Regions from separate parts of the Rhodococcus sp. IEGM 1354 genome, predicted to be linked through region 1. Evidence: predicted binding sites of a transcription regulator. Region 1 holds the regulator's gene; the other holds the start of a gene.
What was found. The regulator LexA, encoded in region 1, represses DNA repair genes until DNA is damaged. The targets are predictions, from matches to a motif close to CGAACANNTGTTCG.

Region 1 (8,111 bases):
GCCCGAGAACTCTCACGGGCCGCACAGTGCCACATCACCGCGAAGGACTTCGACACTGCGGCGCTACCCGATCACCTGCGAATGACGTTCGCCGCGGTCGACCCGTCCGGGACCGTGCTCGGCAGCAACAAGGATCTGACTGCGTTGCGCGCCGGTCTTGCCGGTGAGGTCGGCCGTCAGGTCGCACGTGCGGTCGGTGACGCAGAGCGCGCCCCGACGCTGGCGTGGACCTCGGGCACGTTGGGCCGCTTGGAACCCACGGTCACCCGAGACGTGGGCGGACAGAAGGTCACCGGGTACCCGGCGTTGGTGCCCGAGGGTTCGGGCGTGGCGGTGCGAGTGCTCAGTACCCCCGCCCAGCAACGAGCAGCCATGCGCGCGGGCACCCGGACTCTGCTGCTCGCCACGGCACCGAAGGGAACGAAGGCGCTGTTGGCCGGGCTGCCGACCGCCGAACGTCTTGCGCTCGGCCAGAACCCGTACGGCGGCGTCGATGCGCTGCTCGAGGAATGCCGTGCGCTCGCTGTGGAAGAAGCGATGGACGCGCACGGCGGACCGGTTCGCGATCCGGCCGAGTTCGACAAGCTCCGGGCACTGGTGGACGCAGAGGTTTCGCGGCGTACAGCTGCTGTTCTCGCTCTGGTTCGACCGGTCCTGACGGCCGCGTTGGCTCTGTCGGCCCAGTTGCAGAGCGCATCGGGTGAGCCGGCCGACGATGTCCGAGAACAGCTCGACGGCTTGATCTTTCGCGGTTTCGTCACCGAATTCGGTTCTCGACGGTTGGCCGATCTGCCACGCTATCTCGCTGCGGCGACGAAGCGACTGTCCACGCTGCCGAGCAGCGCGGGCCGCGACGCTGCGGCGATGGACGTTCTCGACCGGGTGTACGGCTCGTACGGGCGGCTGTTGGATTCGCTTCCGGAGAGCAGGAAGAGCAGCCCGGGTGTGCAGGAGCTGTTCTGGATGATCGAGGAGCTGCGGGTGGGGCTGTTCGCGCAGGGAATTCGTACCGCGTATCCGGTATCGGAGAAGCGCATCGAGAAGGCGATCGCCGATCAGTCTCGCTGATCGGCCCGCGGTTCACTCGACGTCGGCGGACTCTCGATGTTTGCGGAGTTCGTGAATTTCCTTCTCGAAGTCCTCGGCCGAACTGAACGAGCGGTAGACCGACGCGAAACGAAGGTAGGCCACTTCGTCGAGATCGCGTAGCGGTCCGAGAATGGCCAGGCCCACTTCGTTGCTGGGAATCTCGGCCGAACCGGCCGCGCGAATATTGTCTTCGACTTGCTGAGCCAGCAGGTTCAGCGCGTCGTTGTCGACGTCTCTGCCCTGGCAGGCGCGACGAACTCCTTTGACGACCTTCTCCCGACTGAACGGCTCGGTCACACCACTGCGTTTCACGACGGCGAGCACGGCAGCCTCCACGGTGGTGAAGCGTCGACCGCACTCGGGGCAGGACCGGCGTCGCCGTATTGCCTGACCCTCGTCCATCTCACGCGAATCCACCACGCGTGAGTCGGGGTGCCTGCAGAACGGGCAATGCATGAGGGAGCCTCCGTCGTAGCCGATACTCCGACGACGAACGTGCGCGTCGGGGCAGTCTTCGAGGATACTCAGCCACGCTGGGCACCATGGTGCCGGTGGTCATCTGCTGGGTGCGTACTCGACGAGCGCTCCGTCGTGAACCATGACCGCGCCGGCGGGCTGAGTGGCCGCGTCGGGTGTGGTCGCGCTCAGATTCGCGATGCCGATCAGACCGCCGGCCACGACGACCACAGCCAACATCCACAGAACGAGAGAGCGTGGGCGCACGGTCTGGCTCGCGAAATGGGCCGAGGTGTCGTCGAAGTCTCGATCCGCCATCTCGCGATCGGTGACGTCGGTCCAGGACTCGTCCACCACAGGCAAGCACGGGCCGTTCTGCGTCCGACGCGCGTGGTTCTGCAGCACGGGCCGCGAGCGCCGACGACGCTCGACGACACCGGATCGCGAACGCAAACCGGCAGTGGTGGGACGATCGGTGGTGATGGTCATCGGAACCTCGTCTTCGCTCGTTGGATCGATTGTTCGATCAGGCGTTCGATGGACGCTTGTTCGAAGTTCTATCACGCGCCTCCGACAAAGTCTGTAGAAAACGCGACACGAGTCGAACAGATGTTTGATTCAACAGCTGATACACGCTAGATTCGTGTCAGAAACCACACGCCACACGAGTCGACAACATCAACTCCAGTCCGCGTGGATCGATACCGCGTAGACCGAATCCAGCCGCATCAGCAGGAGGCCGACAGCATGAAGGACGAGACCTCGACGAGGTCCATCACCGGTTCCAGTACGACGGGTTCCACGAAAGCTGGTTCCACGCGAGCCGGATCCTCGACGGTCGGCAAGGCCGCGGCCGGAAAGCCGGCCGCCGAGCCTACCCCGAAGGCCATGGAGGTGGGCACCGACATCAGCGCGGGGCTCACCGAGCGCCAGCGGAAGGTGTTGGAGGTCATCCGGGCATCGGTCACCGAGCGCGGATACCCACCCAGCATTCGAGAGATCGGCGATGCCGTGGGCCTGACGTCGACGTCGTCCGTCGCCCATCAGTTGCGCACCCTGGAGCGGAAGGGATTTCTGCGGCGCGACGCCAACCGCCCCCGCGCGGTCGACGTTCGCGGACTCGACGAGGTGCAGGCCGATCAAGCTGCCGCCGCGGTCGACGGCTCGTCCGAGGATCAGGACCGGTTGCCGACTCCCACGTTCGTTCCCGTTCTGGGGCGGATCGCCGCGGGTGGTCCGATTCTGGCCGAGGAAGCCGTCGAGGACGTGTTCCCACTCCCCCGCGAGTTGGTCGGTCAGGGATCGTTGTTCTTGCTCAAGGTCGTCGGCGAGTCCATGATCGACGCGGCGATCTGCGACGGCGACTGGGTCGTCGTGCGTCAACAGTCCGTGGCCGACAACGGCGACATCGTCGCGGCGATGATCGAGGGTGAGGCCACGGTCAAGACGTTCAAGCGTTCCAAGGGTGAGGTGTGGCTCATGCCGCACAACCCACTGTTCGAGCCGATCCCGGGCAACAATGCTGCCATTCTCGGCAAGGTCGTCACCGTGATGCGCAAGCTCTGAACTCTGTTCGGACACAACGAAGAAGGGCCGCAGCACAGATGCTGCGGCCCTTCTCGTCGGTCCTGAACGATCGGCAGAATCAGAGATTCAGTCCGCGACCGATGATCTCCTTCATGATCTCCGTGGTGCCGCCGTAGATGGTCTGTACCCGAGAATCCATGTACGCCTTGGCGATCGGGTACTCCTTCATGTAGCCGTACCCACCGTGCAGCTGAAGGCATCGGTCGATGAGCTTGACCTGGTTCTCGGTGGTCCACCACTTGGCCATGGCAGCTTCCTGCACGGTCAACTTGCCGTCGTTGAGCAGTTCGATGAATTTGTCGACCATGATGCGGGTGGCGGTGGTTTCGGTAGCGAGTTCCGCCAACACGAATCGCGTGTTCTGGAACTTTCCGATCGACTTACCGAATGCCTTGCGGTCACGGCAGTACTGAATGGTCATCTCCAGTGCCGATTCCATGGCTGCAGCGGCAACGACGGCAATCGAGAGCCGCTCCTGGGGCAAGTTCTGCATCAGGTAGATGAAGCCCATGCCTTCTTCGCCGAGCAGGTTGGCGGCGGGAACCCGAACGTCGGTGAAGCTGAGCTCAGCGGTGTCCTGGGCCTTCATGCCGATCTTGTCGAGGTTGCGGCCACGCTCGAAACCGGGCATGCCCCGTTCGACGACCAGCAATGAGAAGCCCTGGGCCCCCTTCTCGGGATCGGTGCACGCCACGACGATCACCAGATCGGCGTTGATGCCGTTGGTGATGAACGTCTTCGAGCCGTTGAGCACCCAGTCGTCGCCGTCCCGAACGGCCTTGGTCTTGATGCCCTGCAGGTCGCTGCCGGTGCCCGGCTCGGTCATGGCGATCGCGCTGATCAGCTCACCCGAGCAGAATCCGGGAAGCCAGCGCTGCTTCTGCTCGTCGTTGGCCAACTCGATGAAGTACGGCGCGACGACGTCGTTGTGCAGGGTGAAGCCGATGCCGCTGTAGCCGCCGCGGGTGGTCTCCTCGGTGACGATGGCGTTGTAGCGGAAGTCCTTGACTCCGCCGCCGCCGAATTCCTCGGGAGCAGCAGTTCCGAGGAAGCCCTGCTTCCCGGCCTCGACCCACACGTCGCGGTCGACGAGGTTCTGCTCTTCCCACTTCGCATGATTCGGCGCTACGTGCTGTTCGAGAAACTTCCGGTACGACTCCCGGAACAGCTCGTGCTCGGGCTCGAAAAGTGTGCGTTCCACGCGGGTCTCCTTGTTCGGTGCGCACCGTCGTCGACCGCGAGAAAGGGGTGTCACAGCGCGGTCGTCGGTGCGACTGACGTCACGGTTCAACAGTACGTTCGCGGTGCACCGGGGGTCGATGACCAAAACGTGCGCGATCCGTGACCGCCCCTGCTAGCGTCGTCGAGTCGTTCTCCCTCGGGCCAACGCCGAGACGATCGGGTATCCGACGAGTATGCCCAGCGATCCCCACGCGATACCACCGAGTTCGACCGATCCGACGGAGAGCGTCAGGTCGCCGATTCCGGCGACGAGTGCTGCTGCGACGACGGTGAGGTTCACCGGATCGGTGAAATCCACCTTGGCATCGGTCCAGATTCGAACGCCGAGCAGTCCGATGAGCCCGTAGAGCACGAGTGTCGCTCCACCGATGACACCGTCCGGGACGGTGAAGATCAGCGCACCGAACTTGGGCGAGAACGCCAACACGATCGCGGTGATCGCGGCAACCCAGTACGCGGCGGTCGAGTACACGCGGGTCGCGGCCATCACTCCGATGTTCTCGGCGTATGTGGTGGTTCCCGATCCACCAGCAGCCCCGGCCAGGGTGGTCGCCAACCCATCGGCGATCAGGGCATCACCGGCCACGTCGTCGAGGTTCTTTCCGGTCATCGCTGCGACTGCCTTGACGTGTCCGACGTTCTCGGCGACGAGGACGATCACCACCGGCAGCGCTACCAGAATCACCGACAGCTCGAACGACGGGCCACGGAACTCGGGTAGCCCGACCCAGCTCGCGGCGCTCAGAGCGTCGAGTCGTGGTTGCGCGATACCGCCGGTGACGGCGGCGAATACCCAGCCCACCACGACACCGAGCAGGATCCCGAGTCGGCCCACCAGTCCGGGACCGACTGCCGTCGCGAGGAGAATCGCCACCAGGGTGACGGCCGCGACGAGCGGTTGCGCTTCGAACGAGGTCGTCGCGGCAGGGGCCAGATTGAGCCCGATCAACACGACCACCGCACCGGTGACGACGGGCGGCATCGCTGCGTCGAGCACCCGCGCTCCGGCGAACTTCACGACGAAGCCGATCACGGCCAGCACGACGCCCACACAAAGAACGGCACCGAGCTGCGCGGCCGGACCGTCGGCCGCGGTTGCACCGAGCGGGGCCAGGAAGGCGAACGACGACCCGAGGTAGCTCGGTACCCGCCCGCGCGTGATGATCAGGAACAGTGCGGTACCGATGCCCGAGAACAGCAGCGTCGTCGAGACCGGGAACCCGGTGATGGTCGGAACCAACAGTGTGGCCCCGAACATTGCGACGACGTGCTGCATCCCGATGCCGACAGTTCGTGGCCACGACAAGCGTTCGTCCGGTGCGACCACGGCTCCGGCCTCGACGGTTCGTCCGTTCCCGTGCAGCGTCCAACCCATAGTTCTCATGATGGGAAGAGACTATTGCGTCAGCCCAGGATCGCGCTCACTGCCTCACGGGCAGCAGCGGTGCTGTCGGTCTTCAGTGCAGCGGCAGCAGCGGCCTTGCACTGATCGAGGGTCACGGTCGCCAACTTGGAACCGACGTGGGCGACGGCGGCCGAGGCCGCGGACAACGACGTGATGCCCAGTCCTACCAGCACACAGGCCAGCAGCGGGTCGGCGGCGGCCTCGCCGCAGACACCGACGGGTTTGCCCACCTTCGCGCCGGCCGCCGCCGTGTGCGCCACCAGTGCGAGCACGGCCGGTTGCCACGGATCGGTCAGACCGGCCAGCTGCGCCGACATCCTGTCGGCGGCCATCGTGTACTGAGCCAGGTCGTTGGTACCGATGGACAGAAAGTCGACGTGCTCGAGGATGTGCTCGGCGAGCAGAGCGGCAGCGGGAATCTCGATCATAACGCCCGGGGTCAGTCCGCGTTCGCGCACATCCGCGGCGAAGTCCTGTGCTTCCTGAGCGGTGGCGATCATCGGTGCCATCACCCACGGCGAGGACTCGGTCGCCTTCGCTGCCGCGGCGATGCCGTCGAGCTGGCGGTACAGAATGCCGCGGTCGGCTTCGGCGATGCGAATGCCACGAATGCCCAGGGCCGGGTTGGCCTCGTCGGGATGGGTGGCGAACCTCAGCGGCTTGTCCGAACCGGCGTCGAGGGTGCGGACGACGACCTTCTTGCCTGCGAACGCGTCGAGGACCTGGCCGTAGATCTCGGCCTGCTCGTCCACGGTCGGTTCGGAATCGCGGTCCAGAAAGCACAGTTCGGTGCGGAACAACCCCACCCCGTCGGCTGCGCTCGACCGCGCTGCGCGGGCACCGGCACCGTCCTGAACGTTGGCGAGGATGTCGACCGCATGGCCGTCGGCGGTGGTACCGGGACCGGCCCACTGGGACACTCGGTCGAGTTCGTCACGGGCGGAGACCACCGCAGCGCGGGCCGAGTCGGCGTCGGGTTCGAGGTCGATACGGCCGCTGGTTCCGTCGACGGATGCATTCGTACCTGCGGCGATGTCGTCGAGGCCGGCCACGGCGACGATGCACGGAATGCCGAGCTGGCGGGCAATGATTGCGGTGTGGCTGGTCGGACCTCCGAGCGAGGTCGCCAGTCCGACTATCAGAGTGGGGTCGAGGCCTGCGGTGTCGGCCGGGGCAAGGTCGTCGGCGAACAGGATCGACGGTTCGGCCGGCACAGGAACTCCGGGCTCGGGAACACCCAGGATCTCAGCGATGACGCGGTCGCGGATGTCGCGTAGGTCGGTCACTCGCTCGGCCATCAGGCCACCGAGCTGGGTGAACATGGCGGCGAATTTCTCGGTGGCAGCAGCGGTTGCGGTGACGGCAGAACTGCCCTTGGCGATCGAGGCGCGAGCGGCACCGAGCCATCCGCGGTCGGTTGCCATCGCGGCGTTGGCCGACAGAACCTCCGAAGCGGCTCCCGTCGCCAGCTCCGCGCGTCCGCGCAATCGAGTGGCGACGGCGTTCGCCGCTGCATCGAACACAGCCTTCTCGGACTCCCGATCGGCCTCGGCCACCTCGCCGGTATCGGCGGGGATGGACGGACGGGCACCGGGGCGAATGACGGGACCGTATCCGACACCGGGCACGACGGGCGTCCCGCGCAGTGTCGTCTGCGCTGCTCCGGTTCCGGCAGCATCGACTGTCGTGTCTGCGTGTCCGGTCGAAGCGGTGCTAACCGATCCCGTCATGTGGTCCTCCTCGGATCCTGCGTGAACAAAAGGTCATCGCATCTGTTCTGCGAGCTGTGGCGCACTCAATTGCTTACCTGTGTTGTGACCGAGATTACTCCAAAGCCTTGACATGTCAACACACACGGGCGTAAAACAACATAAAGCAACATCAACCGGGAGGGAGACGCAGGTGTACGCCGAAGAACGACAACACGCGATTGCCGAACTGATCAGTACACACGGCCGCGTCTCCGTCAACGAACTTTCCGCCGCGTACGGCGTCACCACAGAGACCGTGCGGCGCGACCTCGCCACTCTCGACCGAATGGGAGTCGTCCGTCGTGTCCACGGTGGAGCAGTACCCGCCTCGGCGCTGACCACACTCGAGCCGGGCGTTTCGGAGCGGGAATTCACCCGCGCAGACCAGAAGGACGCGATCGCAGCTGCTGCCTTGTCGTTCCTTCCGCCCGTCGGCGGCAGCGCCGTCTTCGATGCGGGCACCACCACCGGCCGCCTGGCGGGGCTGCTACCGCACGATCGCGAACTCACCATGGTCACCAACTCCGTTCCGATCGCCGCTCGAGCTGCCACCATGCCGAGCATCAGCCTCCGATTGCTCG
Region 2 (8,111 bases), on a different contig from region 1:
CGGCAAGACCGGAGTGGGTGTCGAGGAACTGCTCAACGAGGTCGTCAAGCTCGTGCCGGCCCCAGTGGGCAATCCCGACGGCCCGGCCCGCGCAATGATCTTCGACTCGGTCTACGACACCTATCGCGGCGTCGTCACCTACGTTCGAGTGGTCGACGGTGCACTGAATCCCCGTGAGAAGGTCACGATGATGTCGACCGGCTCGACGCACGAGTTGCTCGAAGTCGGCATCGTCTCGCCGGATCCGAAGGCCACGAAGGGCCTCGGCGTCGGCGAAGTGGGATACCTGATCACCGGAGTCAAGGACGTCCGTCAGTCCAAGGTCGGCGATACAGTCACCACGTTCCGCAAGGGTGCGACCGAGCCGCTGACCGGCTATCGCGAGCCACGTCCGATGGTCTACTCGGGCCTCTATCCACTCGACGGCTCCGACTACCCGGATCTGCGCGACGCCCTCGAGAAGCTTCAGCTCAACGACGCGGCCCTGACCTACGAGCCGGAGACTTCCGTGGCTCTCGGATTCGGCTTCCGCTGTGGCTTCCTCGGGTTGCTGCACATGGAGATCACCCGCGAGCGGCTCGAGCGTGAATTCAACCTGGACTTGATCTCGACCTCTCCGAACGTCGTCTACCGCGTCGAGATGGAAGACGGTGCCGAGCACATCGTCACCAACCCGTCGTACTGGCCCGAGGGCAAGGCGCGGGAAGTGTTCGAGCCGATGGTCAAGTGCACCATCATTTCGCCGAGTGAGTTCATCGGTTCCATCATGGAACTCTGCCAGGGACGACGCGGAGAACTGGGTGGCATGGACTACCTGTCGGAGACTCGTGTCGAGCTGCGCTACACGATTCCGATGGCCGAGATCATCTTCGACTTCTTCGACATCCTCAAGTCACGTACTCGTGGATACGCCAGCCTCGACTACGAAGAGATCGGCGAGCAGAGCGGTGCGTTGGTGAAGGTCGACATCCTGCTTCAAGGCGAGGCCGTCGACGCCTTCAGTGCGATCGTCCACAAGGACGCCGCTGCGGCCTACGGCAACAAGATGACGACCAAGCTCAAGGAACTGATTCCGCGGCAGCAGTTCGAAGTGCCGATTCAGGCTGCTATCGGATCTCGCATCATTGCCCGTGAGAACATCCGCGCGATCCGTAAGGACGTGCTTGCCAAGTGCTACGGCGGCGACATCAGCCGTAAGCGCAAGCTGCTCGAGAAGCAGAAGGAAGGCAAGAAGCGGATGAAGACCATCGGACGGGTCGAGGTTCCGCAGGAAGCATTCGTGGCGGCACTGTCCTCGGAGTCCTCGTCGGACAAGCCGAAGAAGTAGGGACGGTCTTCCGCTCTCTGAAATCGTTGTAACGCAACCTTTCCAGCCCCGCACCGTGTTCTCGGTGCGGGGCTGGAGTGTTTGTGTGGGCTGGATGTTTGCGCGGGCCTATGCGATGTGGGGGCCTGCTCGGGCGTGGGATTGTCGGGGTTGTCGGTAGGGGTCGACAGTGGCCGGTGGGATGAACCAGGGGTGTTGGTCGGCGGCGATGAACACTTCCCAGCCGCTGTGGTGGATGAGTCGGTGGTGGAATCCGCAGAGGAGGACGAGGTTGTTCATGTCGGTGGGGCCACCATCGGCCCAGTGCCAGATGTGGTGTCCTTCGGTCCAGGCGGCGGGTTTTCCGCAGCCCGGGAAGGCGCAGCCGTGATCCCGGGCGGTCAGTGCGCGTTTCTGTTTCGCGGTGACGGTCCGGGCGGTGCGGGCGAGGTTCAACGGGTTCCCGTTCTCGTCCATGACGATGGCGGTGAGAAGGCAATCGCAGGCCAGTTGGCGGGAAGTGTTGCGCGAGAGCGGTCCCATCCAGGGCAGCCACCCGACCGACGTGCCGTCGCCGAACAGGTCGCGATACGCGCTGCGGTCGGCGGCGACTGGATCGGTGTCGGGTTCTGCTGCGGCGCGGGTGGTTTCGTCGTCGGTGATGTCGCTGTTGTTCTGGCTTTGGAGGTCCTGTAGTCGGATGTGCAGGTTGACGTGCGGCTTTTCGCCGCCTTCGGTGGGGCGGTTATTGGAGGCGAGGTAGCGGTCGAGGATGTGCCCGAATGCGTCGGCTCGTCTCTTTGCGGGGCTGCGGTCGTCTCCGACTTTTGGTGTCTCGGTGCCGTCGGCGGCGGGTCGGGGTTCGGTCAGCGGGGAGAGTGCGGTGAGCAGCTTCTCACCGGTGATCGCATCGAAATCGCCTTTCAACACCAGCCGCCCGTTCAAGGTCTTCGAGGCGAAGAGTTCGTTGCGGTCGGTGTCCTCGGCGGGTGGCTTCTTGCCGCCGAAGGTGTCTACGAGGCGGGTGATCGCTGCACGGATGCGGCCGGTGCGGGCTTCGGGCCCGGTGGCGGCGGCGATCAGAGCCTTACGTGCGACATCGCGCCCCTCTTGCGGCAGGTTCTTCGGGGGTGTTTCGGCGAAGGTGAGGATCAGGGCGGCGTGGTCGACGGTCATGACGGCGGTGTTCACGGCGTCGGCGATGTCGGGGAAGTTCTTCATGCCGCGGGCGAGGGCGACGATCTTGTTTGCTTTGGACGGTGAGAGCAGGGTGGTGGAGGTGAGCCAGCCGGCGGGTCCGGGGAAGCCGAGTTTCTCGCGTGAGACTCGGGTGTCGATGTCGGCGACGAGGGCAATCCGCCGGGCTTCGAGCAGTTGGATTCGGTGGGAGACCGCGGCGGCGTCGGCGAGGAGTTCGCTTTCGCTCAGTTGCCAGATCTCCGTGGTCATGGAAGCAAGTGTATCGAACAGGCGTTCGACGCGCAATGATGGTGCAATCGAAAACTATTGCTGTGCATAAGGATTGGGGATTCGAAGCCTGTCGGTGGTCCGTGATAACGCTCGGAGAGTACATTTCGAATCTGTGACGACGCCGATCTTGAAGAAATTGCGTGTTCCCGTTGTCGGTGCGCCCATGGCGGGCGGTCCGAGTACTCCCGAGCTCGCCCGGGCTGTCTCCGAGGCCGGCGGACTCGGAATGATCGCCGGCGCGCTGTTGACGCCGGATGTCCTTGCTGCGCAGGTGGATTCGATGCGTGGCCTGGTGTTCGGCGTCAATCTTTTCCTACCCGAAGAGCCGTCGGGCGCGGACGTCGACGCATACGCCGAGCACCTGGCACCGTGGTTCGAGCGATTCGACGCCGAACCCGGCGTGCTGAAACGCCGCGACGATTACTACCCGGAAAAATTCGCCTGGCTACTTGCCCATCCGGTGCCGGTGGTGTCGAGTACCTTCGCCACCTTCGATGCCGACGAGGTTGCCGTGCTGCATTCCGTGGGTACCGAAGTGTGGGCGACGGTGGCAACCGCCTCCGACGCGTCGATCGCCACCGCGAACGGTGTGGACGCGCTGGTGGTCCAGGGGCCCGAGGCGGGCGGGCACCGAGGCACGTTCGACGGGTCGGCTCCGGAACAGCCGTTGACGGAGTTGCTGGTCTCTGTGCGTGAGATCTCGGATCTGCCCAGAATCGCGGCCGGCGGGCTCATGGACGGCAACGATATTGCGCCGCTGCTGGATTCGGGTGCTGCCCATGCAGCACAGCTGGGTACCGCGTTTCTGAACACTCCCGAGGCGGGAACCAGGCCCGTGCACCGCGAGCAGCTGGGTAGTGCGTCGGGTACCGCCGTGACGAAGGCGTTTTCGGGCCGTCCTGCGCGAGGCTTGGTGAACGAGTTCATGCGCGAGAACTCCGAAGCTGCTCCGCTCGCGTATCCCGATCTGCATTACCTGACCGCGCCGATGCGCGCGAAGGCCGCAGCAGCGGGCGACCCGTCGGGACTGTCGATGTGGGCCGGGACCGGGTATCGCCGCGCTCAGGCGAAACCGGCGGCCGAGCTGGTCGCCGAATGGGCGAGGCAACTCGGCCGCTGAACCAGACAGCTCAGGGGTTGGCGTGGGCAGGCTGGAAGTGTCCGGACGCCTGAGCCTCCTCGGCTCGGATGACGTGCACCACCGCGTTGATCAATGCCAAGTGCGTGAATGCTTGCGGGAAGTTTCCGAGGTGACGGCCGGTGCGATGGTCGATTTCCTCGGCATAGAGCTTGAGTGGGCTCGCGTAGCCGAGTAGCCGTTCGCAGAGATGCTTCGCACGGGGCAGCTCGCCGATTTCCACCAGGGCAGATACCAGCCAGAACGAGCAGATCGTGAACGTTCCTTCCTCACCGGCCAAGCCGTCGTCGGTGGTGTCGGTTCGGTAGCGCAGAACCAAGCCGTCCTCGGTCAACTCGTCGGCGATGGCGAGTACCGTGGCGCGGATCCGCTCGTCGTCGGCCGGCAGGAATCGCAGCAGCGGTGCCAGTAGCAACGACGCGTCCAGCGACGGGTCGCCGTAGCGTTGCGTGAGTACTCCGCGCGAGTCGGTGCCGTTCTCGAGAATGTCGGCCTTGATCTCGTCCGCGATCTCGTTCCACTGGTCCGAGTAGTCCTTCTCGCCGTGGATATCGGCGAGCTTCGCACCGCGATCGAGCGCAACCCAACACATCAGCTTCGAGGACGTGAAGTGCTGGGGCTCACCGCGTACCTCCCAGATTCCGCGGTCGGGTTTGCGCCAGTTCGCGATCGCTTCCTCGACCTGCCTTTTGAGCAGAGGCCACAGGAATTCCGGGACGTGCTCGCGCGACTTGACGTGTAGGTACACCGAGTCGAGCATGGTGCCCCAGATGTCGTGCTGCTCTTGGTCGTAGGCCCCGTTGCCGATACGTACCGGCCGCGCGCCGTCGTATCCGGACAGGTGCGGAAGCTCGCTCTCGTCGAGGGTCTTCTCGCCGCCGATGCCGTACATCACCTGCAGCGGATTGACCTCGCCGTTCGCCGTCGTCGCCACGTCGGACATGAACGCGAAGAAGTCGTTGGCTTCACGGTCCAGTCCGAGCGTGTAGAGGCCCCACAGTGCGAACGTCGAATCGCGGACCCAGGTGTAGCGGTAGTCCCAGTTGCGTTCTCCGCCCGGCGTTTCCGGGAGTGACGTGGTCGACGCCGCCAGCAGGGCACCGGTGGGCGCGTAGGTCAGGCCCTTGAGTGTCAGCGCACTGCGCTGCAGGTAACCCCGCCACGGGTGATCGGGGAACCGGCCGATGGTGATCCACTGCCGCCAGCACTCGGAGGTGCGCCACATCTTGCTGGCCGCTTCCTCGAACGTCTGCGGTGCGGGGAGATCGGACCACGACAGCGCGACGAAAATGTTGTCGCCCTCCGTCATTCGGGTTCGCGCGCGTGCTTCACGGCCCTCGATACCGATTCGAAGATTGGTGGTCAATTTCAGAGTGGGCTGGTCACCGTCGGCACTCGCCTCGCAGGTTGCGGTGGTCTCCTCGTACACCTTGCCGGTGTACTCCCATGTCGCGGGTGCCCGATGGTAATCGAAGGCGGGCTCGCAGCTCATCTCCAATTCGACTGTGCCGCTGACACATTTGATGGTGCGAAGCAGGATGTGCTCGGCGTCCCAGTCGCTCGGTGCGCGCTTGTGTGTTCGAGAACGCTGATCGGTGTTGTGCCAGGGGCCCATCACCAACGCGTCACGCACGATGAGCCACCCGGTCTCGGTCTGCCAGGTCGTCTCCACGATGAGGCCGCCGGGCAGGTATCGACGAGCGGCGGGTACCGACTGACCGTACGGCCCGACGCGGAAGTGGCCCGCGCTTCGATCGAGGACGGCACCGAAAATACTGGGGGAGTCGGGCCGCGGTACGCACATCCATTCGACGGAGCCGTTTCGGGCGATGAGGCACGTCGTCTCGCAGTCCGAGAGAAACGCGTAGTCGTCGATGGGCGGAAACGCGCTGCGGTAGGAGACCAACGTGGACACCGGCGCATCGGTGCTGCCCAACGCACCTTGGACTTCTGTTCCGCCCAGGCCTGGATGTCCCGAGCCCATGGCCGGCTCCTCGGCGACCGGGGGCACGGGCGAGACCTCATCGAATGCCGTCATGGCGTAATCATCGACCGATACGTGGCAGCCGTCCACTGAGGGGCTGTACTCGGCGTGGCGCGGCTCGGGTAGGGACCTGGTTTAGGCTGCGAGGATGGAATCGTTCGCGCGGTGGTGGGACGGCGTCGAGCTGTGGGTGACGGGCCTGCCGTTCGTTCCGCAGTCGGTGGTCGTTCTCGCGGTGCTCGTTCCTGTTGCGTTCGTCTCGGCTCGGGTGTTCGACCGCGTGTTGGCAGTGATCCTGCGCGTATTGGGCCGTGACGCCAGCGCAGCACGCGAGGCCGAGTTCTCGGCCTCGACGTCTACGACGAAGGATGGACTGTAATGCCGCGGTCTCGGGTGACATGGGCTCTGATCGCACTGCTGGCGTTGGTCGTCATCGCGTGGTTGATCACTCGCTGATACTTACGCGTCGTGCACGTGCGCGACTCCTCTGATTAGAGTCGGTTCGGAACCTCTGCTAGATTCCTGACCGTGTCTTCTGCCGCCGAGTACCGCGTCCGCCACCAGTTGGCGTTGATTGCTGTCGGCATGTTGGCAGTCGCCGATATCGACTGTTGTTGATTCTTTCCTTCGCGAATCGATTTCGTCGATCCACTGTCGCCGCGTAGTGCAGTGCGTCCGCACGACGGACCGTAGTCCGTGCCCCCAGTTCGCTGCTGCTCCGGCCGGGTCCTGACTGCTGCGGTCGTTCAGCGCGAAAATTCTTGCGTGTCTTGTGTTCCTTCCTCATCGTCACACCATCATGAAAGGCCTTCGCAATGAGGCATCGTTCTCGTTATCTGCTCACCACGTTCGCAGCTGTGGGAACTCTTCTGCTCACCGCCTGCGGCGGCGGTTCGAGCGACGTTGTCGGGGGCGGGTCGGACACCGCGAGTGGTCCGGCGCTGACACTCGTCGGCTACGCAGTGCCGAAGAACGGCTGGGACGCAATCGGTCCGGCGTTCGCGGCCACCGAGGATGGAGAGGGCACGGCGATCAACGCCGACTACGGCGCATCGGGAAATCAGTCTCGCAAGGTCGCCGACGGCGCGCCTGCGGACATCGTCAACTTCTCCGTCGAGCCGGATGTCACTCGACTTGTCAAGGCGGGCAAGGTCGACGAGAACTGGAACCAGAATGCGTACGGCGGGGTGCCGTTCGGCTCGGTGGTGACCATCGTCGTCCGTGAGGGCAATCCGAAGAACATCCAGACGTGGGACGACCTCGTCAAGCCGGACGTTCAGGTCATCAGCCCGAGCCCCCTCAGCTCCGGATCGGCGAAGTGGAACCTGCTTGCGCCGTACGCCGCCAAGAGCAACGGCGGCCAGGACAAGCAGGCCGGTCTCGACTTCGTCCGTACGCTCGTCGGTGATCACTTCCCTGTCCAGCCCGAATCAGGCCGCGCCGCAACCGAAGCGTTCCTGCAGGGTCAGGGCGACGCGCTGCTGAGCTACGAGAACGAGGCGCTTCTCATCGAGGAGCAGGGGCAAAAGGTGGAGCACGTGGACGTGCCCGTCACCTTCCGCATCGACAACCCTGTGGCAGTGATCAACAGCAGTGCGAACCTCGAGCGTGCCAATGCCCTGAACGACTTCGTCTACTCCGACGAGGGCCAGAAGATCTGGGCCGAGGCAGGCTTCCGGCCGACCAACCCGGAGATCGCCGCCGAGTACGCGGACAAGTTCTTCACGCCCGAAAAGCTTTACACCATCGACGATCTCGGAGGCTGGACTCAGGTCGACGCCGACCTGTTCGGCGACAACGGCGCAATTGCGACGATCTATCAGGAAAGTACTCGGTAGATGACATCGTCGACCGGTGAACCCGCGGCCCCGGGTTCGATCGTCCCGCACAGTGCGACACCTCGGTTTCGTGCTGGGCGGGAAGGTCGCAAGTTCCGGGGCCCCGGTTCGGTGGGTCCGCTGGGTCTCGGTGTCGCCGTTCTGTGGCTCAGTGTCATCGTGCTGCTGCCGTTGGCGGCGTTGACCGTTCAGTCGTTCGACGGCGGCCTCGGTGGTTTCTGGGATGCGGTCACCGAGACACGTGCCATCGCCACGTTCAAGGTGACTCTGCTGGTGTCCGTGGCCGCCGCCGTGATCAACCTGTTTCTCGGCACTCTGATCGCGTGGGTTCTGGTGCGCGACGAGTTTCCCGGCAAGCGTTTCGTCAATGCCCTG

Region 2: the regulator LexA is predicted to act here: its motif matches at 2,770-2,783, upstream of QM588_RS05665 (HNH endonuclease signature motif containing protein).

Annotation. Positions count from the first base shown of each region.
Region 1 is NZ_JASHKT010000005.1:14,293-22,403, forward strand. It holds gene hrpA (ATP-dependent RNA helicase HrpA) at 1-1,068, shown strand, start outside; gene nrdR (transcriptional regulator NrdR) at 1,081-1,545, opposite strand; gene QM588_RS12170 (hypothetical protein) at 1,645-2,034, opposite strand; gene lexA (transcriptional repressor LexA) at 2,434-3,111, shown strand; gene QM588_RS12180 (acyl-CoA dehydrogenase family protein) at 3,191-4,333, opposite strand; gene QM588_RS12185 (uracil-xanthine permease family protein) at 4,487-5,758, opposite strand; gene ptsP (phosphoenolpyruvate--protein phosphotransferase) at 5,779-7,509, opposite strand; gene QM588_RS12195 (DeoR/GlpR family DNA-binding transcription regulator) at 7,682-8,111, shown strand, end outside.
Region 2 is NZ_JASHKT010000002.1:255,736-263,846, forward strand. It holds gene lepA (translation elongation factor 4) at 1-1,327, shown strand, start outside; gene QM588_RS05665 (HNH endonuclease signature motif containing protein) at 1,436-2,755, opposite strand; gene QM588_RS05670 (nitronate monooxygenase) at 2,889-3,896, shown strand; gene QM588_RS05675 (glycoside hydrolase family 15 protein) at 3,907-5,952, opposite strand; gene QM588_RS05680 (hypothetical protein) at 6,047-6,277, shown strand; gene QM588_RS25740 (Ms4533A family Cys-rich leader peptide) at 6,427-6,516, shown strand; gene QM588_RS05685 (sulfate ABC transporter substrate-binding protein) at 6,714-7,736, shown strand; gene cysT (sulfate ABC transporter permease subunit CysT) at 7,737-8,111, shown strand, end outside.